One region of the Kitasatospora sp. NPDC059088 genome, then DNA from elsewhere that is predicted to be linked to it. Evidence: riboswitches for the same ligand, from Rfam matches in the RefSeq annotation. Region 1 holds a riboswitch; each other region holds the start of a gene.
What was found. A riboswitch is a leader RNA that binds a small molecule or an ion and turns the genes downstream of it on or off. The one in region 1 is predicted to bind cyclic di-AMP.

Region 1 (7,631 bases):
CGCCGCCCAGCTGGCCCCGCACCACCGGGTCTCGGTGCGCGAACTGGGCGTCGACTGGATCGCCTTCTCCGGCCACAAGCTGTACGCGCCGTTCGGCGCCGGGGTGCTGGCCGGGCGCTCCGACTGGCTGGACGCGGCCGAGCCCTACCTGGCCGGCGGCGGGGCGACCCGGACGGTGGCCCGGGAGCTGGACGGCTCGGTGGCGGTGCAGTGGCACACCGGCCCGGCCCGGCACGAGGCCGGCTCGCCCAACGTCATCGGCGCCTACGCGATCGCCTCGGCCTGTCGGGCGCTCACCGAGGCCGGCTTCGACGTGCTGGAGGCCCGGGAGCGGGAGCTGGTCGAGCGGCTGACGGCGGGGCTGGCGGAGATCCCCGAGGTCCGGGTGCTGAACCTGTTCGGGGCCGGCTCGGCCCGGGTGGGCGTGCTGTCCTTCGTCGTCCAGGGCTGGAACAGCTCGCACTTCTCGGCCGCGCTGTCCGCCGAGTACGGCATCGGCGTGCGCGACGGGCTGTTCTGCGCCCACCCGCTGGTGCGCACCCTGCTCGGGGACGAGGACGTGGCGCCCTCCGAGTGCGGGGCGCCCGAGCCCTCGCTGCCCGGTGAGCGCAGCCTGAACGCGATCCGGGTGAGCTTCGGCGCCGGCACGCCGGACGAGCACGTCGAGCGCTTCCTGGCCGCGGTCCGCGAGCTGGTCTCGGACGGCGCGGCGTGGAACTACCGCAACGAGGGCGGCCGTTGCGTCGCCGACACGCGTCGCGCGAGCTGAGTCCTACTCGTCCAGGCCGAGGGCGAAGGCCGCTTCCAGGTCGTGCTGGGAGTAGGTGCGGAAGGCGATCTGGGTCTCGGTGTGGGCCACGCCCGGGACCTTGTTGAGCCGGCCTGGGATGACCTCGGCCAGGTCGTCGTGGCGGCGCACCCGGACCATCGCCACCAGGTCGTACCCGCCGGTCACCGAGTACACCTCGCTGACGCCCTCGATCGCGGCGATGGCCTCGGCGATCTCAGGGATGCGGTCGACACTGGTCTTGATCAGGACGATGGCGGTGATCACAGTTCGGGCTCCTTGATGGGGTGCGGCCAGCGTATCGGGCCTCAGCCGGGGCGTCTCGGGGGGTGGCCGACCACCGTGCAGGCGTACAGGAAGCCCGCCGAGAAGCCGATCACGTGCACCAGGTAGGCCACTCCGGGCCCGGCCGAGTGCACCGACCACCACTGCAGGGCGAACCAGAGGCCGAGCACCAGCCAGGCCGGGAAGCGCAGCGGGAGGAAGAGGAGCAGCGGGACGAGGGTGGTCACCCGGGCCCGCGGGTGGAAGCGCAGGTAGGCGCCGAGCACGGCGGAGATCGCGCCCGAGGCGCCGATCAGGACCCGGGTGGAGTCGGGCGAGTGCGCCTCGGCGAGCGCGAAGCCGTACGAGGCGGTGCAGCCGGCGGCCAGGTAGAAGAGGAGGTACCTGGCCCGGCCGACCCGGCGTTCGACGGTCGGGCCGAAGACGTGCAGGAAGAGCAGGTTGCCCAGCAGGTGCAGCCAGCCGGCGTGCAGGAAGAGGCCGGTGAGGGCGGACACCGCCGGGTGCTTTCCCGGGGTGGGGGCGGCGGGGCAGCCGGGGACCGGGTCGGGGGCCTCGGCCAGTTGTCCGGCGGTCAGCGGGTGGCCGGTCAGCAGTTCGGCGGGGACGGCGCCCCAGCGCTGCTCGTACCGCTGCTCGGCGCAGATCCGGGCCTGGCCGGTGCCGTACAGGGGGTTGAGGCCGGCGGCCGGGCCGAGCAGGAAGACCAGGGTGTTGACCGCGATCAGGGCGTAGGTGACCGCCGGGGCGGGCAGCGCCGGGCGGCCGTCCCGCGCGTCGGTGTGGTCGGGGGCCGTGAGCGCCATGCGGCCAAGCATCCCTCCGGGCGCGGCAGGTGACACGGCGGTTTACGGCAGGTGGACTACTGGTCCGTCCGGCGGGGCGGGACGGACTCCGGTCATCTCAGCTGACCGGTGGTCCTCGTGGTTGCCCCAGGCAATAGGCTTGGGGCGGGCATTCCCGCCTCCCGCCGCCGACGCCGGGGCTCCGGGGGAGCGCCCGGCCCGCCCAGGGACCAGCCGAGAGGACCCCCGATGACCGTCCCCGCTCCGACCGCCGAGACGCGCTGGCGCTGCACGCTGTGCGGCAACCTCACCCGCTTCGACGTGACCCGCTCCGCGCGGGTCACCGAGTTCCTGCACTTCGACCTGGCCGGCGAATCCCGGGTCGAGGAGACCGAGGTGCACAGCGAGACCGTGGAGTCCGTGCGCTGCCGCTGGTGCAACGCGGTGGACCAGGTCGAGCTGGTGGCCCGTCCGGGTGCCGAGGCCGCGGAGGCCCCCACCACGCAGGGCTGACCCCTCCGGTGCGGTGGGCGGTGCGCGACACCGCCGTCCACCGCACGGGACAATACAGACAAGACGCACGGAGCGTGACGACAGGGGCGGCCGCGGCCGCACCCGCTGGACCAGGATCGGAGCCGAGGACGTGGTGGACGCAGCGAGGGAGCCCGGCGAAGCGCAGGGGCTTCAGCCCGCTGCGCCGGCACCGGAGCCGGCCACCGGGCCGGTCCGGTCCGAGACCGACCTCCCGGGGGACGCCGGCGGGGCCCCGGCCGGCGCGGGTGCCGAGCGGGCGCCCGAGAAGCTGGACCGGCCGCTGCCCGAAGGGGTGCGCCGGCGGGTGGTCGGGCTGGCCTCGGACGCGCTGGGCGGGCTGCCGCCCGGGGAGCTGCCGCAGAGCCTGCGTCAGTACGTCAAGTTCACCCCCGCGCGGCGGGCCAAGTACGCGGCCACCGCGCTGGCGGCGGCGCTGGAGTCCGAGCCGGCCTTCCGGGTGCGGATAGCGGAGCGGCTGCGGCTGGGCCAGCCGGACCTGGTGAAGGCGCTGGAGTCGGGCACCGTCCCCGGCGCCGCCGATCCGATGGACGTCGCGGCCGCCGCCTACCTGGTGCGCTCGCCCGGCTGGAGCCGACTGGTCGCCGAGGCGGGCGAGGAGGCCGAGCGGGCCGGCGCCGAGGACGCGGCGGCGGAGGCCGCCCGGCAGGTGGAGAAGCTCCAGGCCGAGCTGGCCGAGGTGCGGGCCGCGGCGCGGGCGGACCTGGACCGCCAGCGCGCGGAGTTCGAGGGCGTCCGGCGGGAGGCCGAGTCGCTGCGCAAGAAGGTGCGGTCGCTGGAGAGCGACACCCGGCGGGCGCAGGCCGAGACCCGGCGGGTGACCGGGGAGCTGGAGGCGGCGCGGGCGCAGGCCACCGGGGAGCGCAGCGCGGCCGAGTCCGAGGCGCGGCGGCTGCGGCACCGGGTTTCCGAACTGGAGACCGCGGTCGAGCAGGGCCGCCGCTCGGCCCGGGAGGGCCGCAGCGTCGAGGACATGCGGCTGCGGCTGCTGCTGGACACCGTGCTGCAGTCGGCGCAGGGCCTCCAGCGGGAGCTGGCGCTGCCGGTCTCCCAGCTCCGCCCGGCGGACCTGGTGGAGGCGGTGGTGCCGGGGTCGGCCTCGCCGCACGACGTGGCCCGGCGCGGCCTGGCCGAGGACGACCCGGCGCTGCTGGACCAGTTGCTGGCGATCCCCCAGGTGCACCTGGTGGTGGACGGCTACAACGTGACCAAGACCGGGTACCCGGCGCTGCCGCTGGAGCAGCAGCGGATCCGGCTGCTGGGCGGGCTGGCGATGCTGGCCCAGCGCACCCAGGCGGAGGTCACCTGTGTGTTCGACGGGCAGGACCTGGACGTACCGGTCATCATGGCGCCGCCGCGCGGGGTGCGGGTACGGTTCAGCCGGACCGGCGAGACCGCGGACGAGCTGATCCGCCGTCTGGTCCGGGCCGAGCCGCAGGGCCGTCCGGTGGTGGTGGTCTCCACCGACCGGGAGGTCGCGGAGGGCGTGCGGAAGGCGGGTGCGCGCCCGGTGGCCTCGGTGCTGCTGCTGAACCGGTTGGCCCGGCCCTGAGCCGGCCCCGAGCCGGGTCGGAGTCGGGACGGGGGCTGTGACGGCAGGTCAGTGGGGCTTCCGTGCGGGTGTGCGGATCCGGTGAAGTCAGTGGGGGAACCGGAGTTCACGCCTTCGGGGGAGTGGCAAAACGGGTAGATCTTCACTAGGGTCTGGCGTCAAACCTATTTTCCGGAATCTCACCTGATCAGGTGAGTCCGATGGAAGAAGGAGCCGGTCCCTTGGCCTCCCACCGCCGTCCCAAGCAGCCGAGCCGCGCGCGGGTCTCCGTGCTCACCGCTGCTGCTGCGACCGCGGTCGCCCTCTCCGCCCAGGTCGCCGCGCATGCCGCGCCGCAGCCGAACAAGAGTGACGTCAAGGCGCAGATCGACCAGCTCCAGCAGGAGCAGGAGCAGGCGGCCGAGAAGTACAACGGCGCCAAGGAGCGCTCCGACCAGCTCCGCAAGCAGGCCGACCAGCTCCAGGACCAGGTGGCCCGCAGCCAGGACCAGATGAGCCAGCTCCAGGTGGGCCTGGCCCAGGTCGCGGGCGAGCAGTACCGCACCGGCGGCATCGACCCGTCCGTCCAGCTGATGCTCTCCTCCGACCCGTCCGGCTACCTGGACAAGGCGTCGAGCGTCCAGCAGGCCAGCACCACCCAGACCGAGGCGCTCAAGGGCCTGCTCGACCAGCAGCGCCGGCTGGACCAGGAGAAGGCCGAGGCGGCCGCCGTGCTCGCCTCCCTGGACTCCACCACCAAGGACCTCAACCAGGCCAAGGCGGACGTCAACACCAAGTTGAAGACCGCCCAGGACCTGCTGAACTCGCTCAGCGCCGCCGACCGGGCCGCGCTCCGGGCCCAGCAGCAGCAGGACGACCGCGCCTCCCGCGGCGCCGACCGGGTCGACCTCAGCAACCTGCCGCCGGCCAGCGGCTACGCCGCCGTGGCGGTGGCCAAGGCGATGAGCAAGCAGGGTTCGCCGTACGTGTGGGGCGCCACCGGGCCCTCCACCTTCGACTGCTCGGGCCTGATGGTCTGGGCGTACGGCCAGGCCGGCGTCTCGCTGCCGCGCACCTCGCAGGAGCAGGGCCACATCGGGACCGCCGTGACGCTGGCCACCGCCCAGCCGGGTGACCTGGTGATCTACGGCGGCGACATGCACCACGTCGGGATGTACATCGGCAACGGCATGGTGGTCCACGCGCCGCACACCGGTGACGTGGTGAAGGTGATGAAGGCCGACGCGATGTCGATCAACACGATCCGCCGGATCTGACGCTCCGGTACCTCCCCGAGGGGCCGGTTCCGGCCCTGTGATCCGCGCCACCTCCGGTCGGGGGTGGCGCTCCGGGTTTGCGGACCGGGCGGGCCGGAGGGTGAGAGTCGATCAGCTTTGCGTGCGCCGGTGATCACCATCAGTCATTTTCACAAAAGAACATGGGTAATCTTCCGTCTTTTTTCTGACAAGGATTTGAACGGATCACGGTTCAGTTACTAGGGTCGTGCTCCGAACCACCGCACAGTCGATCACCCAGCCTGGGTGGCGGCGGTGGTTACCGCCGAGTTCGCGAAACAGCGGGGCAGGTCGAAGCGACTGCCCGACAGGGGAGCCCAGTAGTCGGGGGCGCTGTGGAGCGGAGCCGGGGAACCACACGTTCCTCCGGGGTGAATCGGCGCCAGGTCGGCCGTAGGTGAGGCCGGTGAGGCGTCGTAGGGCATGCTTCCGGCCCGAACCCGTCAGCTCACCCGGTAGGCGGCGTAGGAAGAAGGAGTCCGCCTTCGTGGCGTCCCATCGTCGTCCCAAGCCCGCCAGCCGTACCCGCGTCTCGATCCTGACCGGTTTCGCCGCCGCCGCCGTCGCGCTCTCCGCGCAGTCCGGCGCGCACGCCGACCCGCAGCCGACCAAGGACCAGGTCAAGGAGCAGGTCGACCAGCTCAACGAGCAGGCCGAGCAGGCGACCGAGAAGTACAACGCCGCGCAGGAGAAGCAGCAGGAGCTGGAGAAGCAGGTCTCCGGCCTCCAGGACCAGGTGGCCCGCCAGCAGGCCCAGGTGACCGACCTCCAGGGCGGCCTGGCCGAGATCGCCGGCGAGCAGTACCGCAACGGGGGCATATCCCCGACGGTCCAGCTGATGTTCTCCTCCAGCCCGGACAACTTCCTCAACCAGGCCGGCGCGCTGAACCAGGCGGGCAGCACCCAGAAGAACCAGCTCAAGCAGCTCCAGGACCAGCAGCGCAAGCTGGACCAGGACCGCACCGAGGCCCAGGGCAAGCTCGGCGAGCTGGAGTCCACGACCCAGCAGCTGAAGGCCTCCAAGGACGAGGTCCAGAACAAGCTCAAGGCCGCCCAGGACCTGCTCAACACGCTGACCGAGCAGGAGCGCCAGGCGATCAAGGCGGCCGAGGACAAGGCCGCCGCCGACGCCAAGGCCAAGGCGGACGCCGCCGCGAAGGCCGCCGCCCCGGACCGCGCCTCGCGCGACAGCAGCCGCAGCGACCTCGGCTCGGGCTCCACCGCCGCGCCGGTCAAGATCGCCCCGGGCAGTTCGCACGGTGCCGCCGCGCTGGCCGCCGCCGCCACCAAGGTCGGCAGCCCGTACGTCTGGGGCGCCACCGGCCCCAGCTCCTTCGACTGCTCCGGCCTGATGGTCTGGGCGTTCAACCAGGCCGGGGTGTCGCTGCCGCGCACCTCGCAGGAGCAGGCCGGCGCCGGCACCCGGATCGGCTCGGACATCTCCCAGGCCCAGCCCGGCGACATGCTGATCTTCTACGGCGACGCCCACCACGTCGGCATCTACGCGGGCAACGGCCAGGTGCTGCACGCTCCCAAGCCGGGTGCGTCGGTGCGCTACGAGGCCGTCTCCAACATGCCGCTGGCCTCCATCGTGCGGGTCTGATCCCCGGCCACGCGTTCACGGGCCCGGTCCTCCGTCACGGAGGGCCGGGCCTGCGGCTTTTCCGGCGGCTCGACCTGGTGTCCGATTAGGGGTCAAATATTCGGGTCGGTAGGGGTTTGGACTCACTTGCCCGGACTCGCTAACGTCTGCCACCGGACTCCCGCTCGACGGCCGCCCACCGGGGCGCGGCCGCGGGGCCGCGCCGCAGGACTGGAGCCGTTGCCGCATGCCCGTGCACCGTCGTTCCCAACTGCTCGCCCGTGCGCTGGTACTGACCGCGGCCGCCACCACGGCCCTGGGCGTGGCGACCGCCGGCAGCGCCCAGGCCGCCCCCGGGGCGCCGGACGCGCCCGACCGCAAGGACGTCAAGGCCCAGGTCGAGCAGCTGTACGACGAGGCCGAACAGGCCTCGGAGAAGTACAACGCCGCGCAGGAGGCGCAGAAGCGGCTTCTGGGCGAGACCACGATCCTCCAGGGCGAGGTCGCCGCCGCCCAGGAGCAGCTCAACGAGCTGCGCGGGGACCTCGCCACGGTCGCCGGGGCCGAGTACCGGGGCGGCGGGATGACCCAGACCGCCCAGCTGATGCTCTCCAGCGACCCGGAGGCCTACCTCACCCGCGCCCGCACCCTCGGCCAGGCCGCCGAGCGCCAGCAGGAGACCCTGCACGAGCTGGTCACCCGTCAGCGCCGGCTCGACCAGCGGCGCACCGAGACCGCCGCCAAGCTCGCCGAACTGGACGAGGCCCGCCGCTCGCTCGCCGAGAACAAGCAGCAGATCCAGCAGCGCCTCGCC
Region 2 (7,631 bases), on a different contig from region 1:
GGTTGAGCTGCTCGATGGAGCCGGCGGCGATGGCCTTGTCCAGGTCCTCCAGGGACACCCGGACCCGACGCTGCGCGAAGGCGGCGTTGCGGTCGCGGGCCGAGCGCTTCTCGGCGATCTGGCGGGCGGTGCGGTCCTCGTCGACGACGATGAAGCTGTCGCCGGCGCGGGGCACCGAGGTCAGACCGAGCAGCAGCACCGGGCGGGACGGGCCGGCCTCGGCGAGGTTGTTGCCGTTCTCGTCCAGCATGGCGCGGACGCGGCCGTAGGCGTCGCCCACGACGATCGAGTCACCGACGCGGAGGGTACCGCGCTGGACCAGGACGGTCGCCATGGCGCCGCGGCCCTTGTCCAGGTGGGCTTCGATCGCAATACCCTGCGCGTCCTGCTCCGGGTTGGCCCGCAGGTCGAGCGAGGCGTCCGCGGTCAGGACCACGGCCTCCAGCAGCTGGTCGATGTTCAGACCCTGGCGCGCGGAGATGTCGACGAACATGGTGTCGCCGCCGTACTCCTCCGCCACCAGACCGAACTCGGTCAGCTGGCCGCGGACCTTGGTCGGGTCGGCGCCCTCGACGTCGATCTTGTTGACCGCGACCACGATCGGCACACCGGCGGCCTTGGCGTGGTTGAGCGCCTCGACCGTCTGCGGCATGACACCGTCGTTGGCCGCGACCACCAGGATCGCGATGTCGGTGGACTTGGCACCACGGGCACGCATGGCGGAGAACGCCTCGTGACCCGGGGTGTCGAGGAAGGTGATCGGGCGCTCTTCGCCGTTCACGATCGTCGCCACCTGGTAGGCACCGATGTGCTGGGTGATGCCACCGGCCTCGCCGGCCACCACGTTGGACTTGCGGATCGCGTCCAGCAGTCGGGTCTTACCGTGGTCGACGTGACCCATGACGGTGACGACCGGCGGGCGCGGGGCCAGCTGGTCCTCGTCGCCCTCGTTCGCACCGAAGTCGATGTCGAACGACTCCAGCAGCTCGCGGTCCTCGTCGTCCCGGCTGACGATCTCCAGCTGGAAGCCCATCTCGCCGGCCAGCAGCTCGAGGGTCGCGTCGGAGACCGACTGGGTCGCGGTGACCATCTCACCGAGGTTGAACATGACGGAGACGAGCGCGGCCGGGTTGGCGTTGATCTTCTCCGCGAAGTCCATCAGCGAGGCGCCGCTCGACAGGCGAACGGTCTGGCCGTTGCCGCGAGGCAGCATCACACCGCCGACGGACGGGGCCTGCATGGCCTCGTACTCCTGGCGCTTCGCCCGCTTCGACTTGCGACCGCGAGCCGGGCGACCGCCCGGGCCACGACCGAAGGCACCCTGCGTGCCACCACGGGCACCCGGGCCACCGGGACGACCGCCGAAGCCGCCGGGACGGGGGCCGAAGCCGCCGCCGCCACCAGGGGCGCCGCCACCCGGACGCGGACCGCCGAAGCCGCCGCCACCGGCCGGACGCGAGCCCGGACCGGCCGGACGACCCTGGAAGCCCGGACGGGCGCCACCGGCGCCACCCGGACCACCCGGACGGCCGCCGGGGCCACCGGGGCCACGGCCGCCGGGGCCCGGACGCGGGCCCGGAGCCGGACGCTGCGGCATCATGCCCGGGTTCGGACGCGGCATGCCGGACGGGGACGGGGCGCCGGGGCGCGGACCGGCCGGACGCGGCATGCCGTCGGGGCGCGGAGCGCCACCGGGACGCGGCGCACCGGCACCCGGGGCACCGGCGGGACGCGGACGGTCGCCACCGGGACGCGGGGCGCCACGGTCGGCACCGGGAGCACCGGCCGGACGCGGACGGTCGCCACCGGGACGCGGGGCGCCACGGTCGGCACCGGGAGCACCGGCCGGACGCGGACGGTCGCCACCGGGACGCGGACGGTCGCCGCCCTGCGCACCCGGAGCACCCGGACGGGCACCCGGCGCGCCCGGACGGCGGTCGCCGGGGCGCGCCATGCCGGTCGCGCTGCCCGAGGTGAACGGGTTGTTGCCCGGACGCGGGCCGGCCGGACGCGGGCCCGGACGGGCACCGCCGGAGGCCTGGCCCTGGCCGCTCGGCCGCGGGGCCTGGGTGGCCGGACGCGGGGCGTCGGCACCGGCCGGAGCCGGCGAGGAGAACTCGGCCGCGGGCGCGGCCGGGGCCGCCGGAGCGGCGGGACGCGCGGCCGGGCGCGGGCCCGGAGTCGGCGCACCCGGACGCGAGGCGGCCGGGGCGGCCGGAGCCGCGGGGGCGGCCCCGCCGGCCGGGCCCGCCGGCCGGGTCGGTGCGGCCTCGCGCCATCCGCCGACGTTCGGCGTGACCTCGGCTGTTAGGCTTGCGAAGCGTGAGCGCGAAGCCCCAGATCCCCAATGTCCTGGCCTCCCGGTACGCCTCGGCGACCCTGGCCCAGCTGTGGTCCCCCGAGCACAAGGTGGTCCTCGAGCGCCACCTGTGGCTCGCCGTCCTGAAGGCCCAGCAGGACCTCGGTGTCGAGGTGCCCGCGAATGCCGTCGCCGACTACGAGCGGGTGGTCGACCAGGTCGACCTCGGCTCGATCGCCGCCCGTGAGCGGGTCACCCGCCACGACGTGAAGGCCCGGATCGAGGAGTTCAGCGAGCTCGCCGGCCACGAGCAGATCCACAAGGGCATGACGTCCCGGGACCTGACCGAGAACGTCGAGCAGCTGCAGATCCGCCAGTCCCTGGAGCACGTCCGGGACCGTACGGTCGCCGTCCTGGTGCGCCTGGCCAAGCTGTCCGCCCAGCACTCCGAGCTGGTCATGGCCGGCCGTTCGCACAACGTGGCCGCGCAGGCCACCACCCTGGGCAAGCGCTTCGCGTCGATCACCGACGAGCTGCTGGTCGCCTTCCGCCGTCTGGAGGAGCTGATCGCCCGCTACCCGCTGCGCGGGATCAAGGGCCCGGTCGGCACCGCCCAGGACATGCTGGACCTGCTCGGCGGCGACACCGAGAAGCTGGCCGAGCTGGAGCGCCGGGTCGCCGGCCACCTCGGCTTCGACCACGTGCTGACCAGCGTCGGCCAGGTCTACCCGCGCTCGCTGGACTTCGAGGTGCTCACCGCCCTCGTCCAGCTGGCCGCCGCGCCGTCCAGCCTGGCCAAGACCATCCGCCTGATGGCCGGCCACGAGCTGGTCACGGAGGGCTTCAAGGAGGGCCAGGTCGGCTCCTCCGCGATGCCGCACAAGATGAACACCCGCTCCTGCGAGCGCGTCAACGGCCTGGCGGTCATCCTGCGCGGTTACGCGTCGATGACCGGCGAGCTGGCCGGCGACCAGTGGAACGAGGGCGACGTCTCCTGCTCCGTGGTGCGCCGGGTCGCGCTGCCGGACGCCTTCTTCGCCTTCGACGGCCTGCTGGAGACCTTCCTCACCGTCCTGGACGAGTTCGGCGCCTTCCCGGCCGTGATCGAGGCCGAGCTGGACCGCTACCTGCCGTTCCTGGCCACCACCAAGGTGCTGATGGGCGCGGTGCGCGCGGGCGTCGGCCGGGAGACCGGCCACGAGGTCATCAAGGAGCACGCCGTCGCCTCGGCGCTGGCGATGCGCGCCGGCGCCCGGGAGAACGAGCTGCTGGACCGCCTCGCCGCCGACGAGCGGATCCCGCTGGACCGGGCCGGGCTGGACGCGCTGCTCGCCGACCGGCTGTCCTTCACCGGTGCGGCCGGGGCGCAGGTCGCCGAGGTCGTCCGACAGGTGGAGGCCGTCGCGGCGGCCTACCCGGAGGCGGCCAAGTACGCCCCCGGCGACATCCTCTGACGAGGAGTCAGTTCTCTGACGAGGGCCCTGCCGCCGTTCCGGTGGCGGGGCCCTCGCGCGTCCGGGGGCGGCCCGGGTCGAGCGGCGGGGTGGTGGTGGCGCAGGGCCAGTCGCAGTTCGGCTCGGCCACCGGGTGCTCCTCCTCCGGCGCCAGCACATTGCCCCGGACGGTGGCGAAGGCGATCAGCCCGCCGGCGGCCAGCAGCCCCGCGCAGATCAGCATCGCGGTGTGGAAGGCGGAGTCCACCGCGGAGGGCACCCGGTAGGCGTCGCCGCTCAGTCCGGCCAGGGCCGGCAGGGCGGCGACCGCGAGCAGGCCCGCCGCGCGGGCGGCGGCGTTGTTGACGCCGCTGGCGATGCCCGCGTGCCGCACCTCGACGGCGGCCAGCACGGTGGCGGTCAGCGGGGCGACCAGCAGCGTCATCCCGGAGCCCATCACCGCGACCGCGGGCAGCACGTCCGCCCAGTAGGAGGAGCCGGGGCCGGTGCGCAGCATCAGCAGCACCCCGGCGGCGCACAGCAGCGGGCCGACGGTGAGCGGGACGCGCGGGCCGATCCGCTTGCCGAGCCGTCCGGCGCGCGCGGACAGGGTCAGCATCAGCACCGTGATCGGCACCAGGGCGAAGCCGGAGACCAGCGGGGAGAAGCCCGAGACGATCTGCAGCTGCACCACCAGCAGGAAGAAGACCCCGCTGAACGCCGCGTAGACGCAGAGGGTGACCAGGTTCACGGCGGTGAAGAGCCGGGAGGAGAACAGGCCGAGCGGCAGCATCGGGTCGGGCGTGCGCCGCTCGACGGCCACGAAGGCGGCGGCCAGCAGCAGGCCGATCGCACCGGTGACCCAGACGGCGGGGGACAGTCCCTCCCCGGCGGCGGTGAGCGCGTAGGTGACGGCGCCGAGCGCGAGGGCGGCGAGCAGGGCGCCGGGCACGTCGAAGCGGCCGGCGGCGGACTCGTCCCGGCTCTCCGGGACGTAACGGGAGGTCACCGCGATCACGGCGGCGGCCAGCGGCAGGTTCAGCAGGAAGATCCAGCGCCAGCCCGGGCCGTCCACCAGCCAGCCGCCGAGGAAGGGGCCGACGGCCGCCGACACCCCGCCCAGGCCGGACCAGAGGCCGACCGCCGCCGAGCGGTCGTCCGGGTGGAAGACCGCCTGGAGCATGGCCAGCGAGCCCGGGGTGAGCAGCGCACCGCCGATGCCCTGGACGGCGCGGGCGGCGATCAGCACGTGGATGGTCGGGGCCGCGGCGCAGGCCGCGGAGGCGACGGCGAACCAGACCACGCCGATCAGGAAGACCCGGCGCCGTCCGTAGCGGTCGCCGAGGGCGCCGCCGAGCAGGATCAGGCCGGCCAGGGTGAGCAGATAGGCGTTCAGGGTCCATTGCAGGGAGGCGAGGGAGGCGCCGAGGTCGGCGCCGATCCGGGGCAGGGCGACGTTGACGACGGTGCCGTCGAGCATCGCCATGCTGGAGCCGAGCACTGTCGCGAGGAGTACCCAGCGGCCCTGCGCGGTGCCCAGGCGCAGAGTGCCGGCTTGAGAGGTGGCCACGGGCCGAATCCTGCGCCCGCCGGGGCGTACGTGACAAGGGTCACCGGGTGGTGTGTCGGTCGGTGGCGGTGCGTGAACGGACGGTCGCACGGGGGTGGTCCCGGCGGCGCAGGGTGGTGGATCAGTGGCGCCGGGTGAATGGATCGTGCACGGAGCGTGCAAGGGATCATTCGGAGGGTGACGGGGCCGCGGGGGTTGTTGCCGATTCAAGAGATCGACATTGCTTCACCCGAACGGATGAGTTTTAGTTCAGCGACCGCCCGGCCAGTCCGGACGGATCCACCGGGTGGAACGCCGAGTCCTGCCGCTGCCCGGTGGCTCGCACCGAACTCTGTACGGCAGGAGCGGGGGACCCACAGGTAAGTCGCCGGACCGGAGTTCGCGCCTTTTCGGGCGCGGACCACCAGGGCCGGCTTGGGGTGAAGCCGCACATGCGGCCGGGCAACTCCAGCCCGAACCCGACAGCTCACCTCGCAGGCGTCGGAGAGGAAAATTCCATGCCTGCACAGGCTCGTCGTATCGCCCTGCCCCGTGCCGCCCGCATCGGCATCGCCACCGCCGTCACCGGGGCCTCGTTCGTCCTGCCGCTCGTGACCGCGATGAGCGCCCAGGCGCACACCGCCCCGGCGGCCACCACCGCCCCGGCCGCTTCCGGGGCCGCCGCTCCGGCTGCCGCCCCGGCCGCCCAGCAGAGCTACCGCGTCGTCAGCGGTGACACCCTGTCGAAGATCGCCGACGCCAAGAACGTCGAGGGCGGCTGGCACGCGCTGTACGAGCAGAACCGCTCGGTGGTCGGCGCCGACCCGAACCTGATCTTCCCCGGTCAGCAGCTGGCCCTCGCCGGTCACGCCGCCGCTCCGGCGAAGCCCGCCGCCCCGGCCAAGCCGGCCGCTCCGGCGAAGTCCGCCGCGCCGGTCACCCAGGACACCTCCGCTGCCGCGGACTCCCAGGTGCAGGTCCGGACCGAGGCCGCCAAGCCCGGCGCCCAGGTGCAGACCCAGGTTCAGACCGCCGCCCCGGCCCAGGCCGTGACCGCGGCCCCGGTCGCCGCCACCTCCGGCTACGTCGCCCCGCTCGCCAACCCCGTGCTGGGCGAGGCCTACGGCGTGGCCGGCTCGATGTGGGCCTCCGGCCACCACACCGGCCAGGACTTCGTCGCCTCCACCGGCACCCCGCTGCGCGCCGTCGCCAACGGTGTCGTGGTGAAGGCCGGCAGCGACGGCGCCTACGGCAACGAGGTCGAGATCAAGCTCGCCGACGGCAAGTACGCCCAGTACGCGCACCTGTCCTCGATCGGCGTGAGCGTCGGTCAGACCGTCACCGCCGGCCAGCAGCTCGGCCTCTCCGGTGCGACCGGCAACGTGACCGGCCCGCACCTGCACTTCGAGATCCGTACCGGTTCCGAGTACGGCTCGGACATCGACCCGGTCGCCTACCTGCGGGCGCACGGCGTCGCGCTCTGACCCTCCGGGGCCTTCCGCAGGAACGTGTGAACCACCGCTGGTGCGGGGCGAATCGACGCCCGGGATGGTCATGTCGGGTGACCGCTCGACCGGGTGATCGCCGCACCGGTGGACCTGGGCGCGGGACACGCCCAAGGCCGGCCCGGCCGTACGGGACAACCTCTCGTACGGCCGGGCCGGCCGCTGCCGTTCTCCGCTCGGTCGTCGTGGTCCACGGGTACGTCTCGTATTCGCGCTGACTGCGCAGACTGCGGCGGCGGTCAGGGGCGGCGGGCCGGGAGGCCGTGTTCGGCGGCGGCCATCAGGTCGTGCATCCGGTGGCCGAAGTCCTCGGTGTCGCGGGCGGGTTCGGGGAAGACCAGGCGGACGTCGCGGTGGCCGTGCGAGTGGTCCAGGCGCAGTACCAGGCCGTGGCGGTCCAGGGCGAGCGGGCGGACGGCCGGGCCGTGGGTGAGCAGTGCCGGGTCGAGCAGCCGGGTGAGCAGGTCGAGGGCGTCGGCGTGGTCGTCGGCCAGGTGGGTGAGCAGGGCGGCCTCGTGACGGGCCAGCGGGTCGGGGGCGGCGAGGGAGAGGTCGGCGGCGGTGAGCGCGCCGGTGCCGTACGGGGTGGCGAGGACGGCGTGGGCGACGTCGACCCGCAGGTGGACGCTGAGGCCGTCGTCGGCGAGGTGGGCCAGGTGCAGCCGGCCGGCCAGGGTGAGCCGGCCGCGGATGCGGTCGCGGACCGCCACGGGGGAGACGTCGGTGACGTCGAGCACGACGGCCAGGCCGTCGGTGGCGGTGGCGCCGGCGAGGGCCGCGACGAGCGGGGCGTCCAGCGGGGCGCGCAGGCGCAGCCGGGAGCCGTGGACGGAGACCGGGGTGTC
Region 3 (7,631 bases), on a different contig from region 1:
CCAGCACCGTCCGGAGCAGCCTTCGTGAGCCCGGTCACAAGCTCATGGACACCCCGTGCTACACTGCGCGCCCGCAAAAACCGGCCCGGCGCACCGGCTCACGGGCCCCGGGGGCCCCTCGTGAACGTGCGCCGGAGCACTACCCGGCTGAGCAGCAACGATCCGTACAGCGCCCGGGTTCCCGCTCGTGATTTCGATTTTCAAACCCTGAACGAGGCCTGACCTGCGATCCAAGGGGCCGTACGACCGAAGGGCCTTCGGTCTCACAATTCGGGCGTAGCGGGCCACGGGGTGCGACGAAAGACTGGATCGCCATGTGAAGAAATTCACGAAGGTTCTCGCACGCACCCGGGCGCGCCCCGGCCCCGGCACCCCGAAAGGGGCGCCGGGGCCGGTGGAGTAAGGCCTGCGGACGGTCAGGAGGCCGTACTCCAGGCGATGCCGTCCAGGATGTCGTGCTCGCTCACGACCACCTCGGCGGCGCCGGTGCGGTCCATGATCTCCAGCAGTTCCAGCGCGCCCGCCGCGATCACGTCCACCCGGCCCGGGTGCATCGACGGGATGGCCGCGCGCTCGGCGTGGGTGGCGGCCAGCAGCTCGCGGGCGATCTCGGCGACCCGCTCGCGGCTGATCCGGGAGTGGTGGATCCGCTCCGACTGGTAGGCGGGCAGGTCCTGGGCGATCGCGGACACCGTGGTGACCGTCCCGGCCAGGCCCACCAGGGTGGCCGCACCGGTCAGCGGGACGACCTCCTCGGCCTTGTCCAGCTCGGCCCGCACGTGCGCCCGGGCCTGCGCGATCTGCTCCGGCGAGGGCAGTTCCGCGCCGTCGAAGTGCCGCTCGGTCAGCCGCACGCAGCCGATGTCCACCGAGCGCGCCGCCTGGACCCGCGCCCCGCCGAGCACGAACTCGGTGGAGCCGCCGCCCAGGTCGAAGACCAGGTAGGGGGCGGGGAAGGGCCCGCCGGCCAGCTCCTTGGTGGCGCCGACGAAGGACAGGTGCGCCTCCTCCTCGCCGCTCACCACCTCCGGCTCGACGCCCAGGATGTCGCGCACGCCCTTGACGTACTCGTCGCTGTTCTCGGCGTCCCGGGAGGCGCTGGTGGCGACGAAGCGGGTGCGCTCCGGGCCGACGCCGAAGCCCGCGATGACCTCCCGGTACTCGCGGCAGGCGGCGAAGGTGCGCTCCAGCGCGTCCGGGTGCAGCCGGCCGGTGCGGTCCACGCCCTGGCCCAGCCGGTTGATGATCATGCGGCGGTCGAGGTCGGTGATCTCGCCGGTCTCCGGGTCCAGGTCGGCGACCAGCAGCCGGATCGAGTTGGTGCCGCAGTCGATCGCGGCCACACGGGTCGTGCTCACTCGGACTCCTGCTCCGCCGTCGCGTCCTGCCCCGCCGTGCCGTCCTCGGCGGCGCGCTTCTTCGCGGCCCGCTCGGCGGTCTTCTGCTGCTTGGCCGCGATCACGGCCTCGTGGTCCTGGTCCTTGGCGCGGTTGCGCAGCACCCGGTCACCGGCCGCCTCGACCTCCGCCGGGGAGACGCACGGGCCCTTGGCCCACCAGTCCTCCAGCATGCCGATCGCCTCGTCGCCGAGCGGGTTGACGCCCTCTCCGGCCGCCAGCGAGTGGCCGACCAGCACGTGCAGGCACTTCACCCGGTCCGGCATGCCGCCGGCGCTCGGGAAGCCCTCCAGCACCTCGATCGCGTCGCGCCGGGCGATGTAGTCCTCGTGCGCCTTCTGGTAGGCGGCGGCCAGCTCCGGGTCCTCGGCGAGCCGGGCCGTCTGGTCCTTCATCACGCCCTCCGCCTCCAGGGTGCCGATCAGCGAGGCGGCCTTGGGGCAGGTCAGGTAGTACAGCGTCGGGAACGGCGTGCCGTCCGGCAGCCGGGGGGCCGTCTCCACGACGTCGGGGTTGCCGCAGGGGCAGCGGTGCGCCACACCGCGCAGGCCGCGCGGCACCCGGCCGAGCTGGGCGGCGATGGCCGCGACGTCGGCGTCGGAGACGGCGGGGTGGTTCTCAGTGGTCATGGGGGGTGGGGTCTCCAACGGAGGACGGGGGGAGCGGACGGGGTGCGGCGGGGGCCAGCGCGACGGTGTCGGCGGCGTCCACCGAGTCCCAGATGCTGGTGTACCAGGGCTTGTCGGCCTTCGCCGGGCCGGCGGCCGCGTCGGCGGCGGCGGTGGCCGAACCGGCCGGCGCGGAGGGCCGGGCGGCCGGCCCGGCCGGGTCCACCGCGATGTACGGGGTCTCCCCCGGCACCGCGTAGTGCAGCCGGGCGCGGGCCTGCGCCTTGACGTACTCCGGGTCCTGCCAGCGCGCCTTGTCCCGGCGCAGCTGGTCGACCTGCTGGCGCGCGTGGTCGGCCTTCGCCCGCTGGGCGGAGATCTCGGCGCGCTGGGAGATGAACTGCCGCGTGGGGTAGGCCAGGATCGCCACCAGCGAGCAGAGCACCAGGACGAGGACGGTCGCCCGGCTCGTGAACCGAGGCCGGGCCGCCAAGCCCGGGATCCTCCAGCCAGCCATCTCCCGTATCCCCTCCTGGTCGCGACGGTGCCCCGCCGTCCACCCTACGGGGTGAGCGGCGGGGCACCGGTCAGGCGTGCGCTACCGGGGGCCGCGGGCCCCCGGGATCAGGGCCGGACGCCGCCCGGCCCGGGCGCGCTCAGCCCTCGTGCTTGAACCGCGGGAAGGCGCCGCGGCCGGCGTACTCGGCGGCGTCGTCGAGGATCTCCTCGATGCGCAGCAGCTGGTTGTACTTGGCGACGCGCTCGGAGCGGGCCGGGGCACCGGTCTTGATCTGGCCGCAGTTGGTGGCGACGGCCAGGTCGGCGATGGTGACGTCCTCGGTCTCGCCGGAGCGGTGCGACATCATGCAGCGGTAGCCGTTGCGCTGGGCCAGCTCGACGGCGTCCAGGGTCTCGGTCAGCGAGCCGATCTGGTTCACCTTCACCAGCAGCGCGTTGGCGGTGCCGGTCTCGATGCCCTTGGCCAGGCGGGCCGGGTTGGTGACGAACAGGTCGTCGCCGACCAGCTGGACCTTGTCGCCCAGCTTGACGGTCATGGCCTTCCAGCCGTCCCAGTCCGACTCGTCCAGCGGGTCCTCGATGGAGACCAGCGGGTAGGAGGCGACCAGCTCGGCGTAGTACTCGATGAGCTCGGCGGCCGACAGGGCCTTGCCCTCGAACTGGTAGGCGCCGTCCTGGAAGAACTCGGAGGCGGCGACGTCCAGGGCCAGCGCGATGTCGCGGCCGGGCACGTAGCCGGCCTTCTGGATGGCCTCGGTGATGAGGTCCAGGGCCTCGCGGTTGCTGTCCAGGTTCGGCGCGAAGCCGCCCTCGTCGCCGAGGCCGGTGGACAGGCCGCGCTCCTTCAGCACGCCCTTGAGGGTGTGGTAGACCTCGACGCCCCAGCGGACGGCCTCGGAGAAGGACTCCGCGCCGATCGGAGCGATCATGAACTCCTGGATGTCGACGTTGGAGTCCGCGTGCGAGCCGCCGTTGAGGATGTTCATCATCGGGACCGGCAGGACGTGGGCGTTCGGGCCGCCCAGGTAGCGGAACAGCGGCAGGTCGCTGGCCTCGGAGGCGGCGTGCGCGACGGCCAGCGAGACGCCCAGGATGGCGTTGGCGCCGAGCGAGGACTTGTCCGGGGTGGCGTCCAGGTCGAGCATGGCCTGGTCGATCAGGCGCTGCTCGGTGGCGTCGTAGCCGACCAGCTCCGGGCCGATCTGCTCGATGACGGCCAGGACGGCCTTCTCCACGCCCTTGCCGAAGTAGCGGTTCTTGTCGCCGTCGCGCAGTTCGAGCGCCTCGAAGGCGCCGGTCGAGGCACCCGACGGAACAGCGGCACGACCCGTGCTGCCGTCGTCGAGGCCGACCTCGACCTCGACCGTGGGGTTGCCGCGGGAGTCGAGGATTTCACGGGCTACGACGACATCGATGGACGGCACGAAGCATCTCCTTGCGGAAGCAGGGTCCGGCTGCGGGTGGTGCTGTCGGCCGGACGATTGCGGAGTCGTTACGACCAGAGCCTAACCGCCCGGGCTCCCGGGGCCACCTCGGCCCGGGCTGCGTCTCACCGTGTGGCCCGGCTACCCACCGGTAGTTCACCTGCTCGTCCCGGTGCGTCCCACCGGGGCGTCCATCGGGGCGGGCGAACGCGGACGTAGGGGGCCGCCGGGCGCGGCCCCCTACGTGTCCAGCGTGTCGTTCGCCGTGGAACGGTCCGGCTCAGCCCAGGTGCAGGACCTGGCCGGGCACGATCATGTCCGGGTTGCCGCCGACCGTGGTGCGGTTGCCGTCGTAGAGCGCCTGCCAGCCGCCGGACACGCCCTGGGCGGTGGCGATGCCCGACAGGGTGTCACCGTCCCGGACGGTGTAGTCGTGGCCGGTCGTGGCGGCCGGGGCCTGCGCGGCCCGCGGGGCGGCGTGCTTGGGGGCGTACTGCTGCGCCGACGGGGCGGCGGGCTGCTCGGCCTGCTTCGGCGCGGCGTGCTTCGGCGCGTACTGCTGGACCGGCTTGGGCTGGGCGGGCTTGGCGGCGGCCTTGGGGGCCTGCTGCTTGGGTGCCTGCTTCTGGGCCTGCTGCTTCTGCGGCTTGGCGTCCGAGGAGGTGTCCACCTCGGCCGGGGCGCCGCCCTTGCTCAGGCCCGCCTTCTGGGAGCAGACCGGCCAGGCGCCGGGGCCCTGCGAGGCGAGGACCTTCTCGGCGACGGCGATCTGCTGCCCCTTGCTGGCCTGGTTGGCCTGCGCCGCGTACGCGGTGCCGCCGTACGCCTTCCAGGTGCTGGGGGTGAACTGGAGGCCGCCGGAGAAGCCGTTGCCGGTGTTGATGCTCCAGTTGCCGCCGCTCTCGCACTGGGCGACGGAGTCCCAGACGGAGGCCGGGGCGGCGGAGGCGCCGGTGGCGGAGAGGAGCGGCAGTGCGAGTCCGACGCCGGCCACACCGGCGACGGCGATGGCCTTCTCGGCCTGGGTGCGACGGCGATGACGGCCGGTTCCAACGAACAGCATGAAGGTCCCTCTCCGCACGCCTGCGAGGTGAGCTGTCGGGTTCGGACCGGGAGGTGGCCCGGCCGCCGTCTGCGGAATCGATTCCGCGCGGGCGGCTTCACCCCGAGCCGTGGAGGAACGGCAACAAACCTGGTTCCCCCGCCCCTGCCCAGGGTTCTGGTCGGTTTCCCGTGGCGCGGCGGGCAGGATTCGGCGTCCGCGCACGAGGTCCGCAGCTGCGAACTCCACGGAGACTAGACAGATCCTCAGACGAATCACAAGCTCATATCACCGACATCACACAAGAATTACGGCCCGTGTTCGATCGCCTACCAACGGCGGGGCTTTGTCCGGTTTGATGAGCGTTCATACCACCGCCGGTGGCCGGTTCCGGATGCTTCGTCAGCGTGTCGTGGCCTCAGGACGACTGTGCGGCGACCGGGGCTCCGGACTGAATTCGACCGGAAGTTCGCGCAATCCACGCATGATCAGGCCACCCCGCCAGCGCAGATTCTCCGGGCTTTCGGCCAGCCGCAGATCCGGCAGCCGGGAAAGCAGCGTGGCCAGCGCGGACCGCCCCTCCAGCCGGGCCAGCGGGGCTCCGATGCAGTAGTGGATGCCGTGCCCGAACCCCAGGTGCGGGTTGTCGCTCCGGGCCAGGTCGAGGGTGTTCTCGTCGGAGAACCTGGCCGGATCGCGGTCCGCCGCCGCCAGCACCACCAGCACCGGGTCCCCGACCGGGATCTCCACCCCGCCGATGGTCAGCGGAGCGGTCGCGAACCGCCAGGTCGCCAGCTCCACCGGCCCGTCGTAGCGCAGGAGTTCCTCGATCCCGGTCTCCAGCAGCGCGGTCTCGCCGCGGGCCACCGACTCCTGCAGCAGGGCCCGCTGCCCGGGATTGCGCAGCAGCGCGTACGTCCCGTTGCCGATCAGGTTCACCGTCGTCTCGAACCCGGCGAAGAGGAGGATGAAGGCCATCGCGGCGGCCTCGTTCTCGGTCAGGTGCTCGCCGTGGTCGCTCGCCCGGATCAGGCCGGAGATCAGGTCGTCCCCGAGGTCCGCCCGCTTGCGGTGGATCAGCTCCAGCAGGTACGCCCGCATCCGCTTCACCGCCCGCCCCACGCCGCCGCGTTGGCCGCCCCCGTGCCGGATCATCATTCCGGCCCAGTCCCGGAAGTCGTCCTGGTCCTCGGAGGGAACGCCGAGCATGTCGCAGATCGCGTAGATGGGGAGCGGGAACGCGAACTCGTGGATCAGGTCCGCCGAACCGCGCTGCGCGAAGCCGTCGATCAGCCGGTCGGTGAGCTGCTGCACCCGCGGCTCGAACTCCGCCACCCGGCGCGGCGTGAACGCCTTCGACACCAGGCGGCGCAGCCGGGTGTGGTCCGGCGGGTCGATGTTCAGCAGGTGGGTCATCAGGTCCGCCTGCCGCTCCCCCGGGATGCCCACCCGGCCGGTGCGGTGCGCCTGCCCGCTGTGGTGCGCCGGGTTCTTCGAGAGCCGGCCGTCCGCGAGCGCCTGCCGGGCGTCCGCGTAGCGCGTCACCAGCCAGGCCTCCACCCCGCTCGGCAGCGTGGTGCGGTGCACCGGGGCGTGCTCGCGCAGCCAGGCGTAGGCGGGGTACGGGTCGGCGGCGAACTCCCAGGTGAAGAGCTGCGGGTCGGACTGGGCGGCGGGCTGGGCGCCCTCGGGCTGAGCTGGCATGGGTCGACCGTAACCGCTGGACCGGAGGGGCCCGGACCACCGGCGCACGCGCCCCTGCGGCCGGCCGGAGGCCACCGCCGCGCGAACCGTCCGTGACCGGCGCGCGAGCGGAACGCCGACACTCCGTGGACGGCCCGTGGACGGTGCGTGGACGGGCCTTGGCCAGCTCTTGGCCGGGCGGCAGGCGTGAGCCTGGTCACCTGAGGGGTAATCCCTGTTGCGGAGGGTCAGGACCTGCCTACGATCCTCCGAAGTACGCGCGGGCGCCGGTGCGGTGTCGCCCGCAGGGAGGAGCTGGACCAATGACGGTCAGCGGAGCAGTCGTCGTCATCGCGGTACTCGCGGGCGGTTCGGGGGCCGACCTCGCCCGCCGGTTCACCGCGGCCGGCACCGCCGGGATGCTGATCGCCGACACCCACGTCGGCATCGCCGAGGACCTCGCCTCCGAACTCGACCGGCCGGGCTGCCCCGTGGTCGGCGTCTCCGGCGACATCCGCCGGCCCAGCGACGTCGCCGCGCTGGTCGACACCGCCGAGAAGCACTTCGGTCCGATCGACCTCTTCTGCGTGGCGGGGCCGAGGGGCGAGCGGATCGTCTCCCTCGCCGACCTGCCCGCCCACCTCGACCTGGAGCGCCTCGCCGAACTGGTCGTCCTGATCGGCGAGGCGATCGGCGAGCTCGTCCCGCCGCAGCGGTGCGCCACCGAGCGCACGGCGACGGCGGCCTGAGCCGCCCCGCCACCGAGGTCTACTCCGGCCGGAGCCCCTCGGCCGCGCGCACCGCGTCCCGGTAGCCGCGCGCGGCCGAGCGCAGCGCCGCGTCCACGTCCACCCCGGCGTCGTGCGCCCGCTGCGCCACCGCCAGCAGCAGCCGGCCCGCCGACTCGGCGGTCAGCTCGCGCGGCAGCTCGTACGGCTCGTCCGGCACCCCCGCGAAG

Region 2: linked by a shared signal. The riboswitch ahead of ACFWXO_RS26885 (peptidoglycan DD-metalloendopeptidase family protein) and the one ahead of ACFWXO_RS37545 (NlpC/P60 family protein) in region 1 are both predicted to bind cyclic di-AMP.
Region 3: linked by a shared signal. The riboswitch ahead of ACFWXO_RS42640 (transglycosylase family protein) and the one ahead of ACFWXO_RS37545 (NlpC/P60 family protein) in region 1 are both predicted to bind cyclic di-AMP.

Annotation. Positions count from the first base shown of each region.
Region 1 is NZ_JBHYGR010000134.1:7,912-15,542, forward strand. Features, by position in the region: gene ACFWXO_RS37515 (aminotransferase class V-fold PLP-dependent enzyme) at 1-769, shown strand, start outside; gene ACFWXO_RS37520 (Lrp/AsnC ligand binding domain-containing protein) at 773-1,054, opposite strand; gene ACFWXO_RS37525 (rhomboid family intramembrane serine protease) at 1,096-1,878, opposite strand; gene ACFWXO_RS37530 (hypothetical protein) at 2,107-2,370, shown strand; gene ACFWXO_RS37535 (NYN domain-containing protein) at 2,660-3,961, shown strand; gene ACFWXO_RS37540 (NlpC/P60 family protein) at 4,183-5,217, shown strand; cyclic di-AMP (ydaO/yuaA leader) riboswitch at 5,557-5,712, shown strand; gene ACFWXO_RS37545 (NlpC/P60 family protein) at 5,723-6,838, shown strand; gene ACFWXO_RS37550 (NlpC/P60 family protein) at 7,065-7,631, shown strand, end outside.
Region 2 is NZ_JBHYGR010000067.1:34,181-41,811, reverse strand. Features, by position in the region: partial or broken gene infB (translation initiation factor IF-2) at 1-2,440, opposite strand, end outside; gene purB (adenylosuccinate lyase) at 2,323-3,753, shown strand; gene ACFWXO_RS26890 (MFS transporter) at 3,761-5,302, opposite strand; cyclic di-AMP (ydaO/yuaA leader) riboswitch at 5,615-5,797, shown strand; gene ACFWXO_RS26885 (peptidoglycan DD-metalloendopeptidase family protein) at 5,800-6,765, shown strand; gene ACFWXO_RS26880 (DUF2470 domain-containing protein) at 7,026-7,631, opposite strand, start outside.
Region 3 is NZ_JBHYGR010000199.1:985-8,615, reverse strand. Features, by position in the region: gene ACFWXO_RS42660 (exopolyphosphatase) at 417-1,358, opposite strand; partial or broken gene ACFWXO_RS42655 (DUF501 domain-containing protein) at 1,508-2,044, opposite strand; gene ACFWXO_RS42650 (septum formation initiator family protein) at 2,016-2,498, opposite strand; gene eno (phosphopyruvate hydratase) at 2,662-3,948, opposite strand; gene ACFWXO_RS42640 (transglycosylase family protein) at 4,229-5,011, opposite strand; cyclic di-AMP (ydaO/yuaA leader) riboswitch at 5,013-5,183, opposite strand; gene ACFWXO_RS42635 (cytochrome P450) at 5,393-6,694, opposite strand; gene ACFWXO_RS42630 (SDR family NAD(P)-dependent oxidoreductase) at 6,997-7,422, shown strand; gene ACFWXO_RS42625 (MazG family protein) at 7,442-7,631, opposite strand, start outside.